DNA from 3 places in the Gordonia oleivorans genome. Region 1 is predicted to be linked to each of the others. Evidence: riboswitches for the same ligand, from Rfam matches in the RefSeq annotation. Region 1 holds a riboswitch; each other region holds the start of a gene.
The links. Region 1 has a riboswitch for cobalamin ahead of ABLE92_RS06675 (FecCD family ABC transporter permease). Riboswitches for the same ligand answer to the same signal wherever they lie in the genome.
Positions count from the first base shown of each region.

Region 1 (4,713 bases):
ACCTGCCACCGGGCTCAGCTCATGCCCCACCCCACGCGCCGAGGAAGTGGACCATAGATCACACCGAGATCTACTAGATCAATCTCTCTATTAGAGTGATAATTCAAATATGAGAGTTCGTCGGACACCACAACGGGTGGCAGCGCGTCGTGAGCAGATACTGGACACCGCACGACGGTTGTTCGACGCCGATGGCACCGCAGCGGTCAGCACCGCACGGATTGCCCGGGAGGCGGGCATCAGCCCAGGCAACCTCTACTACTGGTTCCCCGACAAGGCAGACATCGTCCGGGCACTCTACGAGCAGTGGAGCGTGCGATCCGAGCCTCCCATCGATCAGAACCGCACGGCGGACGAGATCCTGCAGACCCTCTGGTGGGCCGGGCGACGGCAGGCCACGGTCACCACCGAATTCGTCTTCTTCTCGCGCGAACTGTTCACGCTGCTCCACGCCGACCCCACGTTGCGGTCCATGTACCGCGCGAACTTCGAGCGACGACTGGCCCTGTTCGAAGCGATCGGGGAATCGGTGATCGGCGACGGGCTGATACGTCGGCCCGATCCACCATCCTCTGTTCGCGACGTCATCACACAGTTGTGGCTCGTCGCGGAGACTGCAGTTCCCTTCGCCGACGCCGTCGGCCGAGATCTCTTCGATCCGCACCGCGCGCACACTGCCATCATCGAACCCCTACTCACCGAGCGCGGTCGTCTCGCACTCGGACTGCCACCTCAAGGAGAATGGACATGAGCGACAACGAATCACACGCAGACGACACCGAATCGGTCGGTGCTGAATCTACCCCCGAGGATCCCCCGGATTCGCGTTCCGGCGAAGATGGCGAAGATGGCGAACCAGAGGCGTCAACACCGCCCACAACGCACCTGAACCGTCGATCAGTGCTGAAAGGCGTCGGGCTGGGGGCACTTGCCCTCGTCGTGGTGGGCAGCGGGGCGGTGGGTATCCGCGCGGCGACCAACGGTGTCTTCGACTCCGGCGAGGGCACACCGTATGACCTGTGGACGCAGTGGCAATCCGAGCGAGGGGTCGGCGGAATCGTCGCCGCCGGAGTCCTCGCCGCCAATCCCCACAACATCCAGCCGTGGACGTTTGTCGTCGGCACCGACAGCATCGACCTGTACGCCGATCCCACTCGCGCGATGCCGATCATGGATTCCGACGGCCGCGAACGTATGGTCGGATTCGGTTGCGCGATCGAGAACATGGCAATCGCGGCACGTGCCCGCGGACTCGTCGCCGAGGTCACCCCACTCCCCGACGCCAACGCCGGCCACATCGCCCATCTCGCACTGCAGCCGGGGGTCGTGCCCAGCACGCAGGACAGGGCGCTTGCCGAAGCAATCGGTCTGCGCCATTCGAATCGCGGCCCGTACGCCTCCCGATCGGTGTCGGAGACCGCGCTGTCCACACTGACCTCGGACTCCCCGGGACTCGGTGAACCGACGCCCGATGTCGTATGGATCACCGACACCGACCGCAGACGTGCCCTCGGCGAAATGTATGTCCGCGCGACGCAGTCGATCATCGACGACACTCCGATGTCCGAAGAGTCGTTCGCGTGGTTTCGCAACGACCGCAGCGACATCGACCGCCACCGTGACGGACTGACTCTTGACGGCCAGGGGATGGCTCCCGCCATGCTGGCTGCGGCCAAGGTCCTTCCCGCACAATCACGGAGCAGCGGGGATGCGTTCTGGCTCAAGAGCACTCGCGACGTACACACCGCCACCGCCACCGCTTACGGCATCCTTCGCGTTCCCGACGTTGCCAACCCACAATCACGCCTGGCCGGCGGCCGATTGATCCAACACATCCATCTCGCCGCGACCGCACAGGGAATCGCGATGCAGCACATGAACCAGATCACCGAACGCATCGCCCGTGACGCGGCCTTGCGACAGCCGGACGAATACGGCCCGCAATGGAGCCACGTGATCGGCATTCCCCAGGACGAAGGTCTGGTGTCGCTCCGGATCGGATACCCGGAGCGCGCGGCCGAGCCATCCCCGCGCCGCGCGCTCTCGGACGTGACACGCACAGCGTGACAGTGCAGATCGACGACGCCGAGCTCGACGGCGCGTGACAGTGCCTGCTCGGTGAACATCGTGCTGATGTCCACTCCGGTTCCACCCCACCCTGGCAACCTCACCCCGGCATCGGTCGCCACGTCAGCGTCGCCCTCAGCAACCCACCCGAACAATGAGACAAAACCGACTTGCTACGCTCTGTCAGCGAGAACGGTTCGCATCCCGAGAGCTGGATGCCAGGGAACCCGGTGCGACTCCGGGACTGGCGCGCAACGGTGTGGGTTTCACCTCACGGCATCACACGAGTGACCGCGAGGGTGTTCCCGAGTCCGATACCTGCCGTTCCACCGATGAGTCCATCGCGTACCTCGCGCACAGGTACCCCGACACACCGAGGTAGACGTGTACCTTCCCGGCATCTCACACCATCGCTGCCGGAACGATTTTCACTCGTGACGGCGCCGAGGATCAGGACCCGCTTCACCGCCCGCACTCCGGTTGGCCCAGCCGCCCGGCGCCTACCGCCGCTCGCGCTCACCGGAGTCCTCGCAGCACTGACCTGCCTCAGCCTCGTGACGTCGGTGGCATTCGGGGCCGAACACATCCCGATCTCCGAGGTGTGGCAGACCGTCATCGGCAGGTTCACCGGCAACGAGGTCGACGCCGCCTACTCGGTGATCGTGTGGGATCTGCGTCTGCCCCGCTCGATCCTGGCCGCGATCGTCGGGGCCGGACTCGCCCTGGCCGGCGCCGTGATGCAGGTGCTGGTGCGCAATCCGCTCGCGGAGCCGTACCTGCTGGGTGTCTCCGCCGGAGCCGCCGTCGGCGCAACCGCGGTACTGACGATGGGAGCCCTTGCCGGACTGGGGATCTGGGCGCTGACCGGCGGCGCACTCATCGGAGCGCTGGTCGCCACCGTGACCGTGTACTCCGTTGCGTTGGCCCAGGGCGGGCTGACTCCGATCCGGCTGATCCTGTCCGGAGTCGTGTTGTCGTCGGCGTTCATGTCGTTGTCGTCGCTGATGGTCTTCTCCGCCGGCGACCCGCAGGCCGCAGAGGGGGTGATGTTCTGGATGCTGGGCAGTGTCGCCGGGGCGACCTGGGCAAAGGTCCCGCTGGCCGGAGTGGTCGTGCTGACCACATTGCTCGGCATGCTCCTGATCCATTCCTGGCTTGATGCCTACGCGACGGGCAATGACACCGCTTCCTCTCTGGGCGTACCCGTCGCCGCGCTGCGCACCGGCTTGTTCGTGGTCCAGGGCGTGCTGGTCGGCGTACTCGTGGCCGTGTCGGGTGGAATCGGGTTCGTGGGCCTGATCATTCCCCACGCGGCCCGCATGCTGGTGGGGGCCACGCATCGCGCGATGCTGCCGGTCGCCGTGTGCGGCGGAGCGCTGTTCCTGGTGTGGGTGGACGTCATCTCCCGGGTGGCGGCCGCACCGCGGGAGATGCCGTTGGGCATCGTCACCGGACTCATCGGTGCCCCGGTATTCCTCTACCTCATGGGTCGTCGTCGGTACTCCTTCGGTAGTGGCGGATGAGCGTCCCGGCGGCCATCGCAGCCCCTGAGGTGTCGCTGACCGCGTGCGGTGTCGAATGCCGACGCGGCGGCCGAGTCATCGTCTCTGGCGTCCATGTGTCGGTTCCGGCGGCGACGCGCCTGGCCCTCATCGGTCCGAACGGCGCCGGCAAGACCACCCTGCTGCGGGTACTCGCCGGACTCGAGGCACCGGCGGCCGGGACCGTCCGTCTCGGTGCCGACGACCTGCACGCGATGCGTCCACGGCAGCGAGCGCGGATGGTCGCCGTCGTCGGCCAGGAGGAGCAGCCCTCGGCCGAACTCACACTGACCGAAGCCGTGGGACTGGGACGGACGCCGCACCGCAGCCCGTGGGCCCCCGCCGGAGACGCCGAGCGTGAGATCATCACTCGCGCACTGCAAACGGTTGGGCTCGCAGGCGCTGAACAACGATCGTGCACACAGCTATCCGGCGGTGAACGCCATCGTGTGGTGCTCGCACGCGCGCTCGCGCAGGACACACCGATTCTTGTCCTCGATGAGCCGACCAATCACCTCGACGCCGCGTGGCGACTTCGTCTGATGCGGATTCTCGACGAACTCGACGCCACCATCGTCGCCGCGATGCATGACCTCGACCTGGTGCTGCGGCATTTCGATCAGGTCGCGGTCATCGCCGACGGCGGCATCGTCGCCGCCGGTACGCCGATCGAGGTCCTCGACTCCGAACTCCTGCGCACCGTGTTCTCGGTACGCGGCGACGTTGTGCACCACCCCCGAACCGGACAACCTCACCTGCTGCTCACCGATGCAGTAACCGCCGACGACACCGATCAAGGATGACAACTCAGATGATCACCACCCACCGCCGTGTTCCCGCAGTAGGACTCGCCGTCACCGCACTGATATTGGGGCTCACCGCGTGTGGCTCCGACAACGAGACCAGCGCATCTGCCGACACGGTCACCGTCACCAACTGCGGTGAGGATGTCACCTACGACCAGCCGCTCGATCGTCTCTTCGTCAATGACGGTGGCATGATCGCCATCTCCCTGGCCGCGGGCGCTGCGGACCAGATCGTGGCAGTGAGTTCGATGGCACGCGACGCCGACGTGCTGCGACTCGAGTACGGCGCTCAGGTCGAC
Region 1 covers NZ_JBDZDI010000003.1:15,290-20,002, forward strand. The annotation lists gene ABLE92_RS06665 (TetR/AcrR family transcriptional regulator) at 110-751, shown strand; gene ABLE92_RS06670 (Acg family FMN-binding oxidoreductase) at 901-2,067, shown strand; cobalamin riboswitch at 2,244-2,407, shown strand; gene ABLE92_RS06675 (FecCD family ABC transporter permease) at 2,517-3,590, shown strand; gene ABLE92_RS06680 (ABC transporter ATP-binding protein) at 3,587-4,411, shown strand; gene ABLE92_RS06685 (ABC transporter substrate-binding protein) at 4,420-4,713, shown strand, end outside.

Region 2 (4,713 bases), on a different contig from region 1:
GCGGCCGTCGGCGTGCTGGGTTTCATCGCGTTCTTCGGAGTCCCGTTCTTCGCCTACCCGGCCAATCCGCCGGCAGTGGGTGACGACGACACCATCGGGGCACGATCGAGTGCCTACCTCACCATCACGATCGTCGCAGTGGTGGCGATGATTGCGGCCGTCGTCCTCGCATTGTGGCTGCGGCCCCGGTGGGGTGGCCTCGGCTCGGCCGTGGTTGCGGCGATCGGATTCCTGGTGGTGGTCACGATCGCGATCGCGTTGCTGCCGGAGTTCCACGAGGTTCCCGAACCGTTGATGAACGGTGATCGGATCGTGTTCCCCGGTTTCCCGAGCGCAGTCATCGGAGATTTCCGGGTGTACGCAATCGCCAATCAGGTGATCCTGTGGACCGTCCTGACCACGGCGTTCGCCGGCTTGCTGACGTGGATGAGTCGATCGTCGGCCAACCGATCGTCGGCCATGGCCGACGCGAACAGCTGATACGAAGACCGAACACAGACGACGCCGCCCGGCACCAGCGATGGTGCCGGGCGGCGTCGTTGTACCGGGGACTCGCCGGTCAGGTCAGCACGCAATCGCCGCAGACGGATCGGCGGTCACCGCTGACCTGATAGATCAGGCAACAACTGCGTCGGCGAAATGTCGGACCGGAGCGCAACGCACCGCCCTCGACCCGGCCGTCGGCGAGGAGTCGGTCGGCGGCATCCCGAGCGGCTTCCTGCAGGTCGGGCCGGGCCGCGGCGATGAGCTGCGCGGCGCTGTTCGCCGCGGAGGCGACATTGCCCCACAGGGTTCGGGCACTGACCCCGAAGGTGTCACCGACGAGGTGGGTCAGCGCCTCGACGACCGAGTCGCCGCTGTCGGTGCCCGGTTCCGCCGCGGTCACCGAGAGCGGGTAGGGACCACCCAGTTCGTCCTGCCACCAGATGTCGTCCGGGCGCAACGAGATCGGTGGATCACCCAGGGCCTCGACGGCGATGGCGGGGGCGATGATGCGCGCGACGAGACCCAGATGTGTCACCGATGCGGCGACCCTTTCCTCGACCGGGCCGCCGGCAGCGAGCGCGCCGCGGACGCGCGCGACGCGATCGGTGAGGATGCCGGGGTCGGCGAGCAGGTCCGACATCGGCGTCCACGGAGTGATGGCATGGTCGGACGCGGCGTGCCGCGCAACGCCGAAGAAGGGGCCGAGTTCGTCCAGGTGGGTCACCGTGTGACGAGCGTATCGCGCCGGTCCTCACTCGGCCGCGCGTCATCCGACGGCATCATCCGGTTCATCAACGCGCCGAACACCATTCCGATCACCAGCCAGATCAACGCCTGATTGAGCAGTGAGTACCAGCGGAACTTCCACAACACGTCCGCGTCGAAGCCGGGGTAGGCGATCTGGCCGGGTGCGTAGGTCTTCCCGTCGATGGTGAGGGGCTTGTCGAGGATGTTGGTGATCGGCTGCGGCGTTTCCGTGGACGCCCGCGCGAAGCCGAATTCGCCGGCGTGGTCGACGTTCGCCTGCAGGTCGCCGAGCGAGGGCATCGCGGCCAGTGCGATACCGAACAGGACCAGGAAGCCGGCGCCCGCGACCAACACGGCTCGGTAGGTGCCGATCCGGGAGTGCAACATGTGCGCGACGTACACCGCGAGTCCGAGGAGGATCAACGAGATCGTCACCATCGCCAGGTACAGCTGTCCGCGGGTCGCGATGGTGAAGTCGTGTCCGATGGCCGGCGGGTTGGCCGGGTACTTGACGAACGGGAGCAGGTAGATGCCGAGGAATCCGAAGCCGGCGATCAGCCAGGAAAGGTACTGCGCGCGGAGACCCGTTCGTCCCATCAGGACCAGGTAGGCGACCGCGATCAGGGCGCCCATCGCGACGGAGAAGCCGATGATCCCGGTGGCGATGCCCACCGTCGACTGGATGGATCGACTGAAGATCTCCGAGCCCTCGGCCTCGGTGGCCCGGCCCGCCGCCTGGTTGAGGGCATCGAGGACCTCGTCTCGCCCCGACTCGTAGTCGATCGCCGTGTTGATGACGGGTTCGGCAAAGATGCGGGCGAAGACGAAGCCCAGAATGCCGGCGATCAGACCGGCCAGGGCTCCGCGCCCGATGACGCGGAGTTCCAACATCGTTCAGCCGGCTCAGTGGCAGGGGAAGCCGAGGAAGTGGCGGGCGTCGTGCACCCACTCGTGGACGACCATCGTCTTGCCGAACACGGAGGTCATCCCCTCGTCGATGCCGATGAAGTAGTAGGCCAGCAAGGCCAGCAGGACGGTGATGCCGAGGATCAGGGCGACACGCCCGGCGGACAGCGCCTCGGGTGAGACCTGGACGCCGGCGCTCGGCTGTGCGACGTGTGAAGTCATCGGAACCTCCTGGGGTGATGCGCCCCGTCGATGGTGTGCAACTCGGTGACGGCGACGTGTCTGACTTGCCGGTGACGTATCGCGTGGGCGATACGTCGGGCTCACAGTGGCGCCACCGTCCCGGATTCTCACCGGGTTCCGTGCGCCGTCGCAGATGAGCACATCACCCGGAAGAGTGCAGGTCAAGACGGGTGTCCGGGATGTCTCGATAGTCCCGTGCGGAGGTGGCCGCATTGTCCGGATCGGCGCATCCCTCAGCAAAGAGATGAAATCTCCGATCTGTTCCTTGACGGTGACAGTGGCGGCTGACACAGTTGGGAGCTGAAACGTGTTCCACTGGTGCTCCCTACTTGTGAGGTGTGTCGATGTTCGAATGGTCAGAGGAAGATCTGATGGTGCGCGACGCCTTGCGCGCGTTCATCGACAAGGAGATCCGTCCGCACATCGACGAGCTCGAGACGGGGGTGCTGCCGCCCTATGACATCACTCGAAAGTTGTTGTCCACCTTCGGTGTCGACGCGATGGCCAAGGATGCGCTGGAAAAGGAGCTGGCCGCCGAGGCCGCCGGGGAGAAGCCGTCCGGCGGTGGCGGCGGAGGTGCCATGGCCGGCTCGATGTTCATGATCGTCAACATCGAACTGGCCGGTGTCTGCCTCGGGCTCGTCGGTTCCATGGGCGTCAGCATGGGGCTGACGGCCTCGACCATCCGCGGCAAGGGCACCCTCGCACAGAAGAAGCGCTGGCTGCCCGAATTGGTGACGATGGAGAAGGTGGGTGCGTGGGCGATCACCGAACCCGACTCGGGCTCGGATGCCCTCGGCGGCATGAAGACCACGGTGCGTCGCGACGGGGACGAGTACGTGCTCAACGGGCAGAAGACCTTCATCACCAACGGTCCCTACGCCGACACGATCGTCGTCTTCGCCAAACTCGACGACGGCTCGGACACCCCGATGCGGGAGCGCAAGGTGCTCTCCTTCGTCCTCGACAAGGGTATGGAGGGGCTGACCCAGGGCAAACCGTTCAAGAAGATGGGCATGGTGAGCTCGCCGACCGGTGAGTTGTTCTTCGACAATGTGCGCCTCGGTCGTGACCGGCTGCTCGGCGAGACCGAGGACACCGGCTCGGATTCGCGTGGCGCAGAAGGGGCAAAGGCCGGTTTCACCGCCGAGCGCATCGGCATCGCGGCGTTGGCGATGGGCATCATCAACGAATGTCTACGCCTGAGCATCGATTACGCGAAGACCCGCACGCTGTGGGGTCAGGAGATCGGGAGATTCCAGCTCATCCAGCTCAAGCTCGCCGAGATGGAGGTGGCCCGGATCAACGTGCAGAACATGCTCTTCAGTGCGATCGAGCGCACCAAGGCGGGCAAGCCGCCGAGCCTGGCCGAGGCGTCGGCGATGAAGCTGTATTCGTCCAAGGCCGCCACCGATGTGGCGATGGAGGCCGTGCAGCTGTTCGGCGGCAACGGCTACATGGCCGAGTATCGCGTGGAACAGCTTGCGCGCGACGCCAAGTCGCTGATGATCTACGCGGGCAGCAACGAGATCCAGGTGACCCACGTGGCCAAGGGGTTGCTGGCCTAGACGCGCCGCCGATACCGGCCTCGACGCCGGGCGTCGTCGAGGCCGGTATCTGTTGGTCTCAACCCCGAACACCCGGTCGCGCAACCACTGCGGCAAGCACCAGATTCAGTGGTCGCGGTGGCCAATGGTCGCGGGGGCCGTGCCGCCGGCGGTGGCCCCATTCCGGTCAGGTCCCGGTCAACACCAGCACGATGAGGGCGATGTTGAGGACGACGATCATCACCGACGACAGGGCCGCGACGATGCGCAGTGGCCACCCGTCGGCGAACTCGCCCATCAGTGACCGGTCGGCGGTGAGTCGTCCGAGCGGGATGATCGCGAAGGGGATGCCGAAACTCAGGACCACCTGGCTCATCACCAGTGCCCAGGTGGGATCGACGCCGAGGGCGAGCACCGCCAGGGCGGGAACCAGGGTGGCCAGCCGCCGGATCACCAGCGGGATACGTCTGTGCAACAGGCCGGCCATGATGGCCGCACCCGCCGACGATCCGACCGAGGTGGCGGCCAGTCCGCTGGCCAGCAGCCCGATCGCGAAGATGGTCGCCATGTGCGGTCCCATCGAATCGGCCACCGCGTGGTAGGCGCCCTCGATGGTGTCGGTGCCCTCCTTGCCGCGCAGATTCTGGGCCGCGAGCAGCAGCAGGGAGATGTTCACCGCGCCGGCGATGATCAGGGCGGTCACCACATCCCATCGGGTGGCACGCACCAGCAGCCGCCGTCGGGCCGGGGTCTTGGCGACGCCGTGCCGGTCGATCACCAGTGA
Region 2 covers NZ_JBDZDI010000001.1:157,676-162,388, reverse strand. The annotation lists gene ABLE92_RS00680 (CbtA family protein) at 1-480, shown strand, start outside; gene ABLE92_RS00675 ((2Fe-2S)-binding protein) at 560-1,210, opposite strand; gene ABLE92_RS00670 (CbtA family protein) at 1,207-2,124, opposite strand; gene ABLE92_RS00665 (CbtB-domain containing protein) at 2,137-2,361, opposite strand; cobalamin riboswitch at 2,395-2,526, opposite strand; gene ABLE92_RS00660 (acyl-CoA dehydrogenase family protein) at 2,727-3,950, shown strand; gene ABLE92_RS00655 (Nramp family divalent metal transporter) at 4,117-4,713, opposite strand, start outside.
Region 2: it holds a riboswitch for cobalamin, as region 1 does, so the genes downstream of both, ABLE92_RS00665 (CbtB-domain containing protein) here and ABLE92_RS06675 (FecCD family ABC transporter permease) in region 1, are expected to answer to the same signal.

Region 3 (4,713 bases), on a different contig from region 1:
CCGCGACGGGCGGGTGATGGATCGGCGTCGGAGCTGTGCGGGTCGACTCAGGCGTCGGCGCCCGCCCGGACGGCGGCGGCCGCCGCGACCAGGTTGGTCAGCGACGCGATGACCTCCTCATTGCCGCGGGTCTTGAGCCCGCAGTCGGGGTTGACCCAGAGGCGTTCCGGGCCAACGGCCTTGAGGGCCGCACGCAGCGACGTCTCGATCTCGCCGGTGTCCGGGACACGCGGGGAGTGGATGTCGTAGACGCCCGGACCGACACCATTGGAGAAGCCGACGGAGTTGAGATCGTCGAGCACCTCCATGCTCGACCGGGCCGCCTCGATGGAGGTGACGTCGGCGTCGAGGTCGGCGATCGCACCGATCACCTCACCGAACTCCGAGTAGCACAGATGGGTGTGCACCTGCGTGGTGTCGGCGACGCCCGACGTCGACAGACGGAACGCACGGACAGCCCAATCCAGATACGCCTGCTTGTCGGCGTTGCGCAACGGGAGCAGTTCGCGCAGGGCCGGCTCGTCGACCTGGATGATGCCCACGCCGGCGCGTTCGAGATCAACGGTCTCGTCGCGGATCGCCAGGGCGATCTGATCGGCGGAGACCGACAGCGGCTGATCGTTGCGCACGAACGACCACGCCAGGATGGTGACCGGGCCGGTGAGCATGCCCTTCACCGGCTTACCGGTCAGCGACTGGGCGTAGGTGATCCAGTCGACGGTCATCGGCGTGGGACGCGACACGTCGCCGAAAAGGATCGGCGGGCGCACGCACCGGGTGCCGTAGGACTGGACCCACCCATTGGCGGTGGCGAAGAATCCGTCGAGTTGCTCGGCGAAGTACTGCACCATGTCGTTGCGCTCCGGCTCGCCGTGGACGAGCACGTCGAGCCCGATCTTTTCCTGCAGTGCGATCGCGTCGGCGATCTCGGCGCGCATCTGTCGCTCGTACTCGGCGTTGTCGATCTCGCCGGCGGTGCCACGGGCGGCGGCGAAGTAGCGGTCCAGCGCATCGTCGATCGCGGCGAAACACTCGGGCAGTGCGCCGAGCATGATCGCGGTGTCGAGAACCTGGTCGTAGTACGAGAACGAGTTGACGGGAATCGAGTCGAGGCCCGCCGAGGCGAGTTGCGCCCAGGTGTCGCGGCGTAGTTCGGCGCCGACGGCGGCCAGTTCGTCTGCGTCGACGCGCCCGGCCCAGTAACCCTCGATGGCGCGCTTGAGTTCGCGGCGCGGGCCGATGCGAGGCGTACCGAGGACGGTGGCGGTGAAGGGTGCAGCTTTCGGAGTAGAACTGCTGGTGGTACTCACGGACATGAGTGTGACGCTCCTGCAATGGTTTCCGACGGTCCGTCGCCCTTGCAGAGTGGGTCGATCAAGCCCCGTGGCGAACTACCGCAAGAAGTCGGTTCGCCTGTTGCTGCCTGTCCGACCAACGCCCATTCCACGAGGCGACGATCCACCGATCGCGGCGCGACCGGTACAGCAGGCAGGTCTTCGGACTCGTCGGCGGGCAGATCATCGCTGACCCGGTTCCTACTGGCCGTCGCTTCCCGGGCGTGTGTGCCCAGTGCATGTGACGGCGGTCGTTCCGACATACCGCTGCGGGACAGTTCCGGATTCACACCGGATTCCCTCTTTCGACGCCTGGCCCGGGTGTAGGGGCTCCATGACTTCCCGGGTGGCGAACCAACTGCGCAGGCCAGGATACACACACTCCGCCGCCGCCCCGGTCGGCGGTCCATGCGATGACCGTTATCGATCCGTCGTTACGGCAGGTCGGGGCGCTGTCAGTGGGGTGGCGGGCGCTGACAGTGGGGTGGCGGGCGCCGTCAGTGGTGTGCGATGTGAGCGGTTGAGCTCGCTCAGCTACCGCGGTACGTCGAGTACGCGAAGGGGCTCAGCAGCACCGGAACGTGGTAGTGGCGGTCCGGGTCGTCGACGGTGAAACAGATGTCGATCTCGGGATAGAAGCCGTCGATGTTGTTGTCGGCGAACCAGTTTCCGGTGTCGAAGACGAGATGATAGATGCCCGGGATCAGCGGCTCGGTGTTCACCTGGCCGATCCGGCCGTCGGAATCGGTGACGCCCGCGGCCACCTCGCCGCCGGCGGCGTCCTGCAGGGACACCGCCACACCGACGGCCGGCGATCCCGAGACCGCGTCGAGGACGTGGGTGGACAGACCGGTCATCGGTGTTCGCTCCCTTGCGATGTCGGACCGCCGGATGCGGTGCGGTGATCAGTCGTCAACATACTCGATGGCCGGGGTGAGCATGCGCTGCAGCCGGGCGCGATTGATCTTCGCCAGCTCCATGCGCATCACCCGTCGTTCGGTCGCGGCGTCGTTGCGGATGCGCTCCTTGAGGATGGCCAGCAGTTCCGCGGCCGGGCGGCCGTTGGCGAACACCAGGTAGACGTGCCCGAACTTTTCGTCGTAGGCCCTGTTGAGGTCCTTGAGTTCGGCCAGGACGGCCGGGTCCGCACCGGCGACCCCCGACTGCTCCCGCTGCGAGGAGGCGTTGTCGGGGCGGTCACCGATGCGCGGATGGCCGGCCAGGGCCTCGTCGAGATCGGCCTCGGTGAGTTCGGCGAGGATCAGGTCGGCGTACTCGAGCAAGGCCTCATCGTCGACGAAGGGTCGGGCCCTGGCCACCCGCAGCGCCCAGATCGATGAGCTGCAGCAGTCGTAAAGGGTGCCGATGGCCTGTCTCTCGGACAGTTCATTGAAGCTGGCCAGTCCACGCCAATCCACTCGTCGCACTGCCCCAGCCTAGGAGAGCTCGGGCTGGCGGCCGAATCGCACCGACGTCAACGGATTGGCGTCGGCCACGAGATCGTCGAACCGGTAGTTGACGATCTTGGCGATCTCGATGAGCGCGAAGGACTTCTCGGAGGTTTCGGAGTTGTCCATGCGGGCCCAGCCGTTGCGCAGCACCCGGTCGTACCGTTCGGTTTCACGGGCGCAGATCACCAGCGGGAACCCGAAGTGCTCGCGATAGGCGCTCGCGAGATTGACGACGTTCTCGTGCTCGGTCTCCTCCAGATGTGAGAGCCCCTTGTGATCGACCGCGGTCAGTTCGCCGTACTCGTTCTCGGCACCGAGGTCGGGGAACGCCTGGATCAGGTCCATCTGCTGGGTGTCGCTGCCGGTGAGCATCGCCTCCTGGAACGCGATACGCAGATCGTGCACGTCCTCGAACGGACGCTGCTCCCAGGCGCGGTCGAGCACCCAGTCGACGCCCTGGACGACCTCGCCGAAGGTCTCCCGGAACTCCTCACGCGACATGGTGTTGACCTCGTCGAGGGTGATCGAGCCCTTGCCGGCGACCGCGGGTCCCTTGCCGCCGACGTGGAAGAACAAGAGATTCAACAGGATTGCGCAGATCGCGCCCATCGTGATGCCGGTGGAGAACGGGATCTGCAACACCATGTTGGGCATCGCCTGATCGACACCGGGCAGTTCCGGGACGTCGGTGATGCTGCCGCTCTTCTCGATCACCTGGGAGGGGACCGACGACTGCGAGAACTGCACGTACAGGGCCACGGCAAGGGACGTGGCGGCGATGATGAGGTTGCGGTGGTCGGTGAAGTCCACCGACGTCAGGGTCTGGATTCCGACGATCGCCACGGTTGCGAACATGATCAGGGCGGCGCCGCCGAGCACCGGGGCCGGAATCGACTCGACGACCTTGGCCAGCTTGGGCAGCAGACCGAGGATGATCATGATGACACCGGCGCAGGCCACCACCCACCGGCTCTTCACCCCGGTCAGGCGCACCAGACCGACGTTCTCCGAGAAGGCGGTGTACGGAAACGAGTTGAACGACCCGCCGATGACGGTGGCGACACCGTCGGCGCGGACCGCCGCGGCGACGTCGTCGGCCTTGATGCGTTTGCCGACGATCTCGCCGGTGGCAAAGATCGAGCCGGTCGACTCCACCGCGACCACCAGCAACACCACGATCATCGAGACGATGGCGACGATATCCCAACGCGGCCAACCGAATGCGAAGGGCGGGGTGAAGCCCAGCCAGTTGGCCTCGCCCACCGAGGAGAAGCTCGCGTCACCGCACAGCCAGGCGATGAAGGTGCCGATCACCAGGCCCAGGAGGACGGCGATGGTGGCCATGAAACCGCGGAAGAACCGTTGCATCAACACGATCAGCAAGATGGTGCCCAGGGCGTAACAGACCCACCGCCAGTTGGCGGCGTCCTTCAGATGCTCGTTCGGGTTGGTGACCGCGTCACCGGCGCCCACCGGGATCAGGCAGATGCCGATGATCGTGATCAGGGTGCCGGTCACGACGGGCGGGAGGAAACGGATGAGTTTGGCGAAGAACGGTGCGATGAGGAAGGTGAAGACACCCGCCGCGATCACCGCCCCGTACACCGTCTGCAGGCCGACACGTCCGCCGCCGTTCTGGTTGGCGATCTGGATCACCGGGGCCAGCGTGGCAAACGTGATGCCCTGCAGCAGGGGCAGTCGGACACCGATCTTCCAGATACCCACCGACTGCAGCAACGACGCGATACCGCAGGTGAACAGGTCGGCGGTGATCAGCATGGTCAGCGCCTCGGAGTCGAGGCCGATCGCGCGGGCGATCAGCAGCGGTACCAATACCGCCCCGGCATAGAACGCAACAACGTGCTGGGCGCCCAGTGCGACGAGTTTGCCGGGTGGTGGCACCTCGTCGACGGGGTGGACGCGCTTCT
Region 3 covers NZ_JBDZDI010000001.1:126,949-131,661, reverse strand. The annotation lists gene metE (5-methyltetrahydropteroyltriglutamate--homocysteine S-methyltransferase) at 48-1,316, opposite strand; cobalamin riboswitch at 1,471-1,708, opposite strand; gene uraH (hydroxyisourate hydrolase) at 1,865-2,191, opposite strand; gene uraD (2-oxo-4-hydroxy-4-carboxy-5-ureidoimidazoline decarboxylase) at 2,240-2,761, opposite strand; gene ABLE92_RS00550 (solute carrier family 23 protein) at 2,771-4,713, opposite strand, start outside.
Region 3: it holds a riboswitch for cobalamin, as region 1 does, so the genes downstream of both, metE (5-methyltetrahydropteroyltriglutamate--homocysteine S-methyltransferase) here and ABLE92_RS06675 (FecCD family ABC transporter permease) in region 1, are expected to answer to the same signal.